DNA from 3 places in the Parasphingorhabdus sp. NYA22 genome. Region 1 is predicted to be linked to each of the others. Evidence: predicted binding sites of a transcription regulator. Region 1 holds the regulator's gene; each other region holds the start of a gene.

Evidence for each region. The regulator LexA, encoded in region 1, represses DNA repair genes until DNA is damaged. The targets are predictions, from matches to a motif close to GTTCCNCNCTTGTTCT.
Region 2: ACWFTY_RS09215 (DNA recombination protein RmuC) is a predicted target of LexA. The motif match lies at 1,134-1,149, and genes of this name have one in related genera.
Region 3: ACWFTY_RS06670 (DUF7146 domain-containing protein) is a predicted target of LexA. The motif match lies at 881-896, and genes of this name have one in related genera.

Annotation. Positions count from the first base shown of each region.
Region 1 is NZ_OZ333477.1:1,750,884-1,755,130, reverse strand. It holds gene ACWFTY_RS08475 (GGDEF domain-containing protein) at 1-77, shown strand, start outside; gene ACWFTY_RS08470 (IS1595 family transposase) at 305-1,195, shown strand; gene ACWFTY_RS08465 (hypothetical protein) at 1,354-2,193, shown strand; gene lexA (transcriptional repressor LexA) at 2,339-3,031, shown strand; gene ACWFTY_RS08455 (ComEC/Rec2 family competence protein) at 3,025-4,247, opposite strand, start outside.
Region 2 is NZ_OZ333477.1:1,911,730-1,915,976, reverse strand. It holds gene ACWFTY_RS09215 (DNA recombination protein RmuC) at 1-1,114, opposite strand, end outside; gene def (peptide deformylase) at 1,326-1,892, opposite strand; gene ACWFTY_RS09205 (TonB-dependent receptor) at 2,106-4,247, opposite strand, start outside.
Region 3 is NZ_OZ333477.1:1,378,787-1,383,033, forward strand. It holds gene ACWFTY_RS06660 (DUF5818 domain-containing protein) at 1-165, opposite strand, end outside; gene ACWFTY_RS06665 (lytic transglycosylase domain-containing protein) at 184-849, opposite strand; gene ACWFTY_RS06670 (DUF7146 domain-containing protein) at 986-1,894, shown strand; gene ACWFTY_RS06675 (strawberry notch-like NTP hydrolase domain-containing protein) at 1,993-4,247, shown strand, end outside.

The DNA of each region.
Region 1 (4,247 bases):
ATCCCCAAACGTTGTTCAACACGGCCGACGAAGCGCTTTACTGCGCCAAGAATCGAAAAATATTTCCTTCCGACTAGGCTCCCGAATCAAAAGATCAGTGTTTCACGTGTCGAAAGATCCTGATGCAACAACCACTATTGGGCGTGTCTGGAACGCCAGCTTTTCAACCAAAAACCCAGATAGCCGCCATTGAGGCAGCGGAGCAATTTGTCCAAGTCGCCTACCGTTCTGCTAAAAGCGCAACCACTTCCCGCTTAGTGATTATCCCCTTGCCATACGTAGTAATTTATGCTACATAATAGGCATGAAACAGAAGCCCCTCACAATCGCGCAATTCTTTCGGCAATTCCCAGATGATGAGACTTGCTTGCAGCATATCTTTGATGTTCGTTTTGGACAGGGCTACGAATGCCCAAAGTGCGAAAAGGCTTCAAACTGGTATAGGATCAAAGCAGAGCGCGCTTATTCTTGCCAGTGGTGCGGCCACCACCTGCACCCGACTGTTGGCACTCCCTTTGAAAAGAGCCGGACGCCTTTGCAGCTTTGGTTCTATGCGATCTATCTGTTCACCACCACCCGCCACGGCGTTGCAGCCAAGGAATTGGAGCGCCAGCTAGGCGTCACTTACAAGACTGCATGGCGCATGGCTGGCCTTATCCGTGAACATATGGCCGATGTAGACGGCGAAACCCCCCTAGGCGGCTTTATGAAAATCGTTGAGGTTGACGAAACCTATATCGGCGGTGTCAATCATGGTGGCGGACCGGGCAACAAAGACGGCAAGACAGCGATCATGGGTATGTTGCAGCGTAACGGCGAAGTCATGACGGTTGTTATCCCTAATCGCCGCAAATCGACGCTACAGGGCCATATCGTTGCCAACGTGCTGGCACATACCGAGATCCACACAGATGATTTCATGAGCTATGCTGGTCTGGACGGAACGGGTCACAAATATTGGCACAAGACAGTCAATCACAGCGAGAAGCAGTGGGTTAGCCCTACCGGCACGACCACCAACGGGATTGAAGGTTTCTGGTCACAGTTGAAGCGCGGTATCTTTGGCACTCACATTCACGTTTCGCCGCAACACCTTTGGAAATATGCAAAGGAAGCGGAATATCGCTTCAATCGCCGTCACCGTCCCGAGACGATGTTTTCGGAACTGGTTTCGACTTACCAACCATTGACCTAAGCGTTGCCGCAATGGCGGCTTCGTCGCCGTCATGGTCGGCTTCGTGTTCCTTGATGAACTCTTTGAGTTTGCCCTTTTGTCGGGCTTCTTTAAGTGTGGTCATATCGCGTTCTACCATGTTGATGGACTCTTCTGCAAATTGATGTTTTAACTCGGTTGTGAAGAAAGACCCAGAATTTTCAAAATCCAAATTAGGATTGGCTATTATAGCCTTTTTTGGCATCGCTATAGGTGCTTGGTTGTGGATATCTTCCCAAAACCTAGAGGCCGCTATAGACCATCAAGCAGCCGAAAATGCCCATGATTACACACAATCCCCCTACATAGGCGTGGAAGACGAATGCCCCATGATCTCGTCTGCGGAGATCGATAAGTGCATATTTGAGAAACAAGAACGAGCCCGCGAAGGACGTCGCAAAGAATACGATCTTCAGGCACAGCAAAAAGCCGCTTTGTGGAGCCGCACTACTGGACGAGCTACTATAATAGCTATGGCCGTAGGATTCTTTGGTATTGGTCTGGTTTTTTACACTTTTTGGGAAGCTAGGCGCGCGGCTAATGCTGGCTTTGAAGCCAATAGAATTGCTCAGAATGCGCAAAGACCATGGTTGATAGTCAACGCCATTAAAATGAATGAAGATGGCAGTATTAGCGTGTGCTTCAAGAACATTGGGAAAACTCCAGCCACTAACTTTTTGAAAGATGGAGACTCCGTTGCTATGCCACCAGTTTTTTATGCAAGTCCAATTCCTGAACTGGATGACACGAATGGCACTACGGTTTTCCCAGGCCAAACCGAGTTTATGAAGATTAATAACGCAGGCTCTGACTTGCCAGTTGGGTACGAGTTGTACGTTAGGATTTTCGGTAGCTACCAGTTGCCGTCCGGAGATATTGATCGAATTACAGAGGGTTATGCACTTACCACTACTAAAGGTGCTCGGAAGGTAACTGGCAGGGACTTCATCCCCTTGGAAGATCGTAAAAAAGCAGAGTAAAGCCAGCTTAATCACCGCCCATCTCCCCGCTTAAGGAGGGGTCGCTCGGTGTTACGTATGCAAGAGGGATAATCACTTCCCGCTTGACTTAACCTGTTTTGTTTCATAATTGTTCTTTATTCGTTCCCTGAACAGGATTTTGGACATGCTCACGCAAAAGCAACATGAATTGCTCTGTTTCATTGATGACAGGCTGAAGGATAGCGGCGTTTCTCCCTCGTTCGAGGAAATGAAGGAAGCGCTCGGGCTCAAGTCCAAGTCGGGCATTCACCGGCTGATCAGTGCGCTCGAGGAGCGGCACTTCATTCGCCGCCTGCCCAACCGGGCGCGCGCGCTGGAAGTGTTGAAGCTGCCGGAAGGCGGCGTGCACGAAGCGGAGCCCTCCAATGTTGTCTCGCTGCACCCGGAAACACCGGTGCGCGAAGTCATTTCCAATCCTGCTCCGGCTGCCAATAATGATGTGCTGGAAATTCCGTTGCACGGCCGGATCGCCGCTGGCGCTCCGATCGAGGCGATGGAAGGCCAGTCGGCGCTCAGCGTCCCGGCCGCCCTGCTCGGCCCCGGCGAACATTTTGCGCTGGAAGTGTCAGGCGATTCGATGATCGACGCAGGCATTCTCGACGGCGATTACGCGCTGATCCAGAAAACCGAAGTCGCGCGCGATGGCGAGATTGTCGTGGCCTTGATCCACGACGAAGAAGCGACGCTGAAATATCTGCGCAAGGAGGGTCGAAGCATCCGCCTCGACCCCGCCAACGCCGCCTATGAGCCGCAGATTTATGGCGAAGGCGAAGTGCGCATTCAGGGCAAGATGGCCGGATTGCTGCGCCGCTACTGATCCCGCTTGCCGCTGTCATCGCCTCCGGTCGCAGCGGCGCGATAGCGGGTCCATATATGCCTGCCGGTCCAGCCTAGCGCGGCAGATATGTGCTGGTTTTCCAGATTGATGGTCATGCCGCCAACCTGTGACAGCAGGCTGCGGTCGGCCTTTAACCAGCGCGGCGCACAGCTTTGCGGCAGCCGTCTTTCGCTGACCACAATATCCGCGCGGCGGCAGGCGGCCGACAATGCCAGGGACGGAATATAGTGAGCGCTGCGGGTCGCCAATATCTGCCAGTCCCGCTCGCCCGCACGGATCGTGACCAGACAGCTGTCGGCGTTGCAATCGGCATTCGGCCAGTCTTCGAGCGCCTGCGATTTCCCCTCCACGCCGGCATTTTCACGGATCATGTCGCGAATAAAGTCTCCGCCGCTGGTACGGAGCATCGCCAGCTCTCCCTGATCGTTGCGGATACCGACATGGCGGCCGTCACCGGTGATATAGATATCCGGTGCGCGGTTTGTGATGATGAGCAATGCCCCGATAACTGCCGGGATCACACCCCAATAGCGCCAGCGCTCTCGCCACAGACAGAGCCAGAGGCCGCCGAGCAGCACCAGTCCGAAGGCGATCACGTTCATGGTCGGCAACATCGTCACCGCTCCGGGCCGGCTTGAGACAAAATGGGCCAATGCGATCAGGCTGCCCAGTGCCTGTTCGCAGAGCCACCAGACCGGCGCGCCCAGTCCGACGCTATCCAGCACCAGGGCCAGCGCCTCCAATGGCATGATCACGAAGGTCGTCAGCGGGATGGCGATGATATTGGCCAGCGCGCCGTAAAGCCCTGCCTTGTGAAAATGGTAGAGCGCGATCGGCATCAGCGCGATTTCGACCACCAGACCGGTCAGGAACAGCGCAAAGATAAACCGTCCGGCGCGGCGCAGCAGGCTCTCCTCGCGCAGCATGAACATAGTCTTGATCCGCGGATGCTCGTGCAGCGCGATGATCGCGGTAACCGCCGCAAAGCTCAGCTGGAAGCTCGGCCCGACCAGCGATTCGGGCCAGAATATCAAGACAAACAGCGCCCCGGCTGCGACCATCCGCAAGGTGATCGCGCTGCGCCCCATCATCAGCGCGACCAGTACCAGCAAGGCGGCGACGCAGGCCCGGATCGTCGGCACCTGCGCCCCGGTCATCAGCGTATAGGCAACCGCCGCCAGCGCAGCACAACCAG
Region 2 (4,247 bases), 160 kb from region 1:
ACATTTCCTTGCCCAATTGCCCGATCTGCTTGGCTTCGGCGGCCATTTTTTCCTGCCGCCAGACGCCAGCGACAGTCCGCGCTATTGCCACCAGATTGGTCGGCGTGGCGAGCAGCACCTTCTTCTCGAAAGCATGGTCCCACAGTGTAGGTTCATGCTCGAGAGCAGCGGCGAGGAAATGCTCGCCGGGCACAAACATGATCACATAATCCGGCGCGTCCTCGAACTGGTCCCAATAGGCTTTTTTCGACAGGCCATCGATATGCGCCTTCATGCTGTTGCAGTGGCGCGCCATGGCAAAATTGCGCGCCGCTTCGTCATCCGCTTCAAATGCATCCTGATAGTCGTTGAGCGACACCTTGGCATCGATCACCAGCTTGCGACCGCCGGGCACGTTTATCACCGCATCGGGACGCAGACGGCCTTCATCGGTATCTATACTCTGCTCGGTAACGAAATCGGTATGTTCGGACAGTCCGCAGGTCTCGAGGACATTTTTGAGCTGCTGCTCTCCCCAACGCCCGCGCGATTTCGGCGCGTTGCGCAGACTGTTCACGAGACGGGCGGCTTCCTGTTGCACCCTGTCCTGCCCCTGCCTTACCTGTTCGATGGTCGCGCTGATCCCGGCGTAGGATTCGGTGCGCTCTTTCTCGATCTTGGTGATCGACGCTTCGTAAGTCGCCAGTCGTTCGTGCACGGGCTGCAAAAGCTTGGCGATCTTCTCGCCGCCCTTTTCATTGGCCTGATCAAAGCGCTGGTCGGCGCGCTCGAGAAATTGCCGCTGGGCCGTTTCCAGCATTTTCGCGCCAATTTCGGAAAATTGCGCTGACAACGCCTCTTTTGCTTCGATCAGCTGCTGCATCTGCTTGTCATGATTGCGGGCATCGGCCTGCAGCGCTGCCAGCTCGGTCTTCGCCGCATCGCGCTCGTCGCGAACGCCGTCGAGCGTGATCCGCAAGGCATCGGTAGCCTGAGCGGCTTCCTTGGCCGCCTGGACCGCATCTCTGGTTGCCTGAGCGGCATCCTTGGCCGGCTTGCCGCCGATAAACCAGCCCAGCGCCAGACCGCCCAGCAGAGCGATGACGATAGCGAAAATGACAATGATGGGATCCAAATTAATTCACTTTCCAATAAGAACGAAAAGAGAACCTAGGATCGTTTTGAAAAATAGGCAATACTCGTCAATCCGCGAAAGACAATTCAGAGCGGTGCATTCGATAGCTGCCGTTCGTCCTGAGCCTGTCGAAGGACAGTTCAAGCCGATAGCTGCGCTTCGACAAGCTCAGTGCGAACGGAGTCTTATAAGCTGTGAAATGAACTGACCATCAGGCCGCGATGCCGTGTTCCTTGCGCAGCTTCGCCAGCTTCTTCAGCACCATTTGCCGCTTCAGCCGCGACAGATGGTCGATAAACAATATGCCTTCGAGATGGTCCATCTCGTGCTGCAGACAGGTGGCCAGCAAGCCTTCGATCTGCTCTTCATATTGCTTGCCTTCGACATCCTGCCAGCGCGCGGTGATCGCTGCGGGGCGTTCGACATCGGCATATTGATCGGGCACCGACAGACAGCCTTCGCTGTACAGGTTCAGATCCTCGGACGGGTCCAGTATTTCCGGATTGATGAACACCAGCGGATCGTTGATCACGCCATGGTCATGGTCGCAATGTTCGCCATGTTCATGCTCGTGCGGTGCCGGTTCCTGCAAATCGATCACCAGCACCCGCTTTGGCACACCGACCTGTATAGCGGCCAGACCGATGCCGGGCGCGTCATACATGGTTTCAAACATGTCCTTGACCAGCGTTTTCAGTTCGTCATCAAACGCGGTCACGGGTTCGGACACAATTTTCAGGCGCGGATCAGGCACCTCGAGGATCGGTAATATAGCCATGCTCCAAATTTAGGGATTCCAGCGGGATTCGTCAAGCGGCGAGCAAGAGTGTTGCAGACCATCGAAAGATCCGGCTGCAATCAAAGACCCGTCTCGCGTGCCGGAACGGTTTTGCAGTCAACGCGATCACCGGCGTGTGCGGGGAAAATAATAAGGCGTGCGGTCCATTATCCTGAACCGCACGCCTTATTTAATCAGCGTCTGATGTTTGGCTTAGAACTGGCCACGCAATGTGATGCCATAGGTTCTTGGTTCCGCAAGGAAGGCCGAATAGGTCTGCTGCGATGCGACAAATGGCGTGTTGAACGCAACCTGCGAATAATTCACATTGAACAGATTTTGTGCCCAGCCTTCGATGGCCCATTTGTTGTCAGGGCCACGGATACCGATCCGCGCGTTTACCAGCGTGAAACCGTCCTGCTCCTTGCCGTAAAGCAAATCCGATCCGGTGTTATAGTCGCTGGTCGTACGCGCATTCACATAGAACAAGCCCGTCAGTCCGCTGCTTCCGATTGGCGGCGTATAAGACAGTGACGCGGTGGCTGTGATTTCAGGCGCGTTCGACAAATTGTCACCTGGCAGCAGGCGCAACGCAGGATCCAGCGCTTCGCCGGTATCCCGGCCCACCAGATCATTTTCGTAGCTGGTATCGGTATAGGTCAGGCCCAGAGAGACATTTACGTGCCGAACCGGATTGAGAGACGCTTCCAGTTCAACGCCCTGCGCGACAACGCCATATTTGACATCATCAGAGGCACAGTTGCCTGTTGTACCATCAGCATCAATGTCCGCGCCGTTCAGATCAGTGCTGCAAGCATTGATATTCTGGACGAGGAAAACAGAGCCGTTGAACGTATTCAGCTGGAAATTGTCAAACTGCTGACGGAACGCAGCAACGCTCAGCGAGAATTCCCGCGTCGAGTATTTTGCGCCAATTTCAAATGCGTTCACCGTTTCCTGGTCGAACTGAAGATTGTCCGTGTCGCCAGTCAATGCCGGATTGGCCAAAGTTGAACTGGTCAACGCAGACCGGTCAAGGTTGAAGCCGCCAGCCTTATAACCGCGCGAATAGCTACCATAGAGCAGCAGATCATCGGTTGGCTTGTAGGAAAGGATTGCCGTGCCGGTAAATTCATTCTCGCTGCGGCTGTCGCTCAAGGTAACGCCGTCCAGTTCAGACGTTGAATTACCCTGACATGACAGACCGATCAGACCGCCTGCCAATGCACCAAGTGGTCCACCGAGCAACGGCGTAAACAATGCGCGTTGCGTTGGGCACATCGTGTTGTCGTTGGTAAAGGCAGCGTTAAAATCCTTGGTTTCATTGGTATAACGCAAACCAAGGGTCAGATCGAGCTTGTCGGAAATGTGGAAGATGTTGTGGGTGAAAAACGCAAAATTCTCGCTTTTCTGATTATAGACATCGAGCACCGTTCCCTTGTCATTGATCGTCGCCAGATTATCCAGTCCGGCAAAAATCAGTGGCGTGGCAGCACCGAACGCGCCAGCGCCGCCATTTGCGGCTTGTAGTGCAGCTCGTCCGCCCGCGCTCAGGCAGCCTGTGCTGGTTGGTGACGCCAGAGCAGGATTAACCGCGTTGACAATACGGCATGGCGCGAAGGCACCATATTGCGTACCGAAACGGATATTATCCCGTGTTTCAAGCTTTTCGTTCGCGTAAAAACCGCCGATCAACCAATCCAGCTTGTCGTCGAAAGCCGAACCCTGCAGCCGCAGTTCCTGGGTGAAGGTTTTAAATTCCCGGGCACCGGCATCTTTATTCGGCTCGCGATAAAGGATGTCCACCTGCGTGTAATCCGTGTCGGATGCCTGGAAGTTGGAATATTCACGATATCCGGTGATCGACGTCAGGTTGAGGTTGCCCAGTTCGGCATTAACTTCAATCGAACCACCGAAATCCTCTGTTTCTCCGGCATAAGAACGACCGGGTGTGACATAGATATCCCGGTTAAACGTACTTTGAGTAAGCGCGTTCGAGTTTTGGCCCAAAGCCAAAAGCACCGGAATGATCGGATTTTCTACACTCGTCAAAGCGGGTGAACCAGGTTGAGGACGGGTAAAAGGATCCAAACTCAGGTTTCCGTTTGGTAAAACTCCACTTTCCCGGAGGGCCAACGGAGCAAATTCAGGTTGGACGAACGTTGCTGCGCAGCAGGACTCGTCTTTCTTGGAATAGTCACCGATAACGCGGACGCTCAGGCCGTCATTTGGTTCAAACAACAATTGGCCGCGCACCAGATAGCGGTCTTTGTTGTTGACGTCGGTGCCGTTTACGACGTCGTTATAGAAACCGTCGCGCTTCAGATAAACGCCGTCGATACGCGCAGCGATCGT
Region 3 (4,247 bases), 370 kb from region 1:
GGATTGAACGCCTTCAATGATCACTTGGGTGCCGTCCTTTGGGGTTTTCACGTCCAAAAAGTTTAACCGCCAAACATTTTCATCTGCGCATTGAAGCAAATAGTGGCGTTCGCCTTTGATGAGTTTACCGGTTAGCCGAAGGCGGTTTGAGTTTGAATGGTTCATGATCAAGTGTTCTCTGTCCTACAGCCCCGATTCTGTCCAGCGCGCAAGGACCTTCTTTACGTAATTCCGTGTTTCCTGGTATCGGGGAATGCCATTGGCTTTCAGCACGGCGTTAGGTCCGGCATTATATGCCGCCAGCGCTAGGTGAATCCCCCCAAACTTATCCAGCATTTGCTTGAGATACCGTGCTCCCCCGTCAATATTGGCGGAAGGATCGAACCGGTTCTCAACCCCAAGGTCTAATGCGGTTCCAGGCATCAACTGCGTAAGACCGCCAGCACCAGCAGAACTAACAGCCATAGGATTGTACCGCGATTCCTGCCAAATTAGAGCGTCGAGCAACCCAAAGGGTAGGGCGTGTTTTTTTTCGGCTGCCCGGATGGAGGTTAGGTAAATAAACCGCCTTGACGAGGCTGATCGGCTTAGTCCTGTAAGCTTTCTTGGTTGTAGATTGGTTTTAGTACCTTCATGATTTGTCGGTGCTCCAGTCACGGGCTTTAGCTGATTTTCCGGTTGCCAAATTCCATGCTGGAACAACCGAAACGTGGGTTTTTCACTTGCGTGTTGATCCAGAGCTTCCCGTTCAGTGGGGGCATTGCTTTCTTGTAAACTCACATCCTGCGCCCATGTCACGCTTGAACACATCGCTATTGTAAGCAGTCCCATTGATAGCTTCTTTGCCAAAATTCATCTCCATCTTGTATCGAATCGGATGAGAACATAAATAGAACATATAGCTGTAGGAAAGTGTTTTCTTACGTGTTGAAGAGGGGAGGCTGCCGGGAAGGGGAGAACTGGCGCAGATGCAAGGAACTCCTCGATGTCCCGTAACGTCCTGACTAATCCCACATCATCCCTCGAGAATACTGCCAGACAGATTTGTGAAAAATTTTCAGGCTATTGGAAAAATGACAAAGGAATGTGCTGCTGCCCGGCACATGATGATAATACGCCGTCGCTTGGTGTCAGTATCGGCCGAAACGCGATTCTCTTTCACTGTTTTGCGGGGTGTCCGCAGAAAGAGGTGCTTGCGGGTTTTGAGCGCCAAGGTGTGCCCGCGCGCAGTCTGTTCAGCGGAAGCTCCATTCCAATTCCCGCAACAAGTCCCAAAGAGATAAAGCCGAGCGCCAATGCACAGCGACTCTGGCGGCAGGCTCAGCGCCTGCAAGGAACTATTGCCCGGACTTATCTCAAAAAGCGCCTGATTAGTATTACTTCTCCAGAATTGCGCTTCCTCGAACGCACGCCGCTTGGTCCCAAGAGCCATGTCCGCTTTCTACCAGCGATGCTGGCATCGGTGCGCACCGATGCGCATATTATGGCCATTCACCGTACATTCCTGCTTCCCGATGGTTCAGGCCAGTCTGATTTCATAAAACCCAAACGCGCACTCGGATCCCTCGGGACCGGGGCTGTGCGCCTTTTTCCACCCAAAGATGGTGTTCTGGGATTGGCAGAAGGCACAGAAAGCGCCATGTCCGCGACGCAGCTGACCGGCATCCCGACCTGGGCAACATTGGGCAATGAGCGCTTTGGGATCGTTACCATCCCGGAAAGCGTGAAGCAGCTTTATCTCTTCGTGGATCATGACGCTGGCGGCGACCTTGCCGAAGCCAAGGCCCGTGAACATTTTCAGATGCCCGGCCGGTCCATTATAGCGCGCCGGCCTAGCCGGCGCGGCGATGACTGGAATAATGAGTTGTTTCGAGCAAACGCAGCTTCCACCTAACCCGGTCCACCTGTGATCCAGAGGAAAGGGGGCTTTTCGCTGTTTGTGCACGAGAAGGCCGTCTGAGGTCTGTCCGTGCCTAACGGAGGAAAACCATCATGACTCTACAAAACGCACAGTTGCAACTTGACGATACACAGGATCTGGCCAGCGAAATAATAATCAAAGCCGCTCACGAAATAGCAGGTCGTCTAGAGACAAGTTCCCAAGTCACACGAAAAGACATTAATGCCATATTCAAGACCTTCACCGGAAGCAGCGACGCGACAGATGGTTGGTCGGTAAAAATGTCCGGCTGCGCTATCGAGCTGGCCGAACTGATGTGGCTTCGTGATCATTCCGGTATTTCACTCCATTCCGATTTTGCTGAAGCCGACAGATGCTTCGCAACTCTGGAGCAAGTTCTTCCGCCACAACATAACCGGCATGATGACCAGATTGCCCTCCAGCAGTTTTCGACCCCCGCCCGGCTTGCCTGGGCTATGGCTTTGGCAGCGGGCACAAAGCCCGAAGATATCGTACTCGAGCCATCCGCGGGAACGGGAATTCTCGCCATCTGGCCGCATCTTGTTGGCGCGAAGCTAATCCTCAATGAGATCGACGGCCTGCGCGGTGCGTGTCTAAACGAGCTGTTTCCGGGCGCTCCGCTCTCCTCACACGATGGCGAGCTGATCGACGAACTGCTTCCACCGCGCCACAATCCAAATCTTGTCATAATGAACCCGCCATTTGCCCGTAGCGCAGAACGGGGCAAAGACTACCGCTCAGCCCTGCGGCACTTGCGCTCTGCCTGGCGGCGTCTGGCGCCAGGCGGACGGCTTGTCGCGATCATGCCCGAAGGCTTTGACGCGACCATATTTGCTAAAAACGATCCTGCTCCCTGCGCTCTGCGTTTGGATGCGCGCATCATGCGATCTTTCGCCCGCCGGGGAACCGGCATCACCGTGCGCCTGGTGGTCTTCGATAAATTTGTTTCCGAGCAATGCGTAACACCAATCGACATCGCTGATTTTGAGGGTTTGTACAGAGCCTGCTGTGCTTTGCCCGCTCGCGCTACCTCCAAACCAACGGCGCAAACTTCCAGGTCCAATGCAAAGCCATTCGCGCTGGTATCGAACGATCGTTCGAAACGCCCTGTCGCGCCAGTTTCCAAATCCTCTCCAGACTCGCAAATATCCGAAAAACTCATCTTTGAAGTTCTCGGCGATGCGGCACCAACACCGGAGCAAAAAGGCATTTATCTAGCCTATCGGCCAAGCCGGATATCAATCGCCAATGCTCCCGTTCACCCGACCCCACTGGTGGAATCGGTAGCGATGGGGTCTGTTGCTGCGCCAGTCCCGCAGCACCAGCCATTGGTTCCGGCAGACTGGCGGGAGAAACAGCTTCTTTCCGATGCACAATGCGAAACGCTTATTTATGCAGTAAACGCCTTCGCCCGCGATTTGCCCGGTACTTACAGGCCAATCAACAAAGGCTCTGGGCTGGAACCGTCCGAAGAGGGTTTCTGTTATCGGACTGGCTTCTTCCTAGGTGATGGAACTGGCGCGGGGAAGGGCCGAGAGATTGCTAGTGTCATCATGGACCGGTGGCTGCAGGGTCATTGCCGTCATATCTGGATTACCAAAAACGAGACCTTGCTTGAGGACGCCCGCCGGGACTGGTCCGCGCTCGGCGGCTTGCCGCTTGATATCCAGTCGCTTTCGAGCTGGAAGCTGGGAAGGCCGATTTCAATGTCAGGCGGGATTTTATTTGTCACCTATCCAACGCTGCGCTCGGGCAGGATGGATACGACTAGACTTGCTCAAATATTGGAATGGGCAGGGCAGGAATTTGATGGCGTCATAGCCTTTGATGAAGCTCATGCGATGGCGGGTGCGCTGGGGGGAACGGGAAGCCGCGGCAAAGTCAAAGGATCCGAACAGGGCATTGCAGGTCTGCGTCTTCAAAATCTTCTGCCCAGCGCGCGAGTATTATATGCATCAGCAACCGGCGCATCTGATATTGCCAACCTTGGTTATGCGGCGCGTCTTGGATTGTGGGGACCGGAAACCGCCTTTCCCAATTATGACACGTTCCTCACCGATATCCGAGCGGGCGGTATTTCTGCGATGGAACTGGTCGTGCGCGACCTTAAATCCCAAGGTCTCTATCTGGCCCGCGCCTTGTCCTTCGCGGGCGTTGAATATGAGCTTCTCGAACATGAACTGACCAAGGAACAAATATCGGTTTACGATAGTTATGCCGGGGCTTGGGCGATTATTCACAAGAATCTCGAGGCGGCCCTTGAAGCCACGCGGATCGTTGATGAGGATAGCGGCGATACGCTTAACCGAAATGCAAAAGCAGCGGC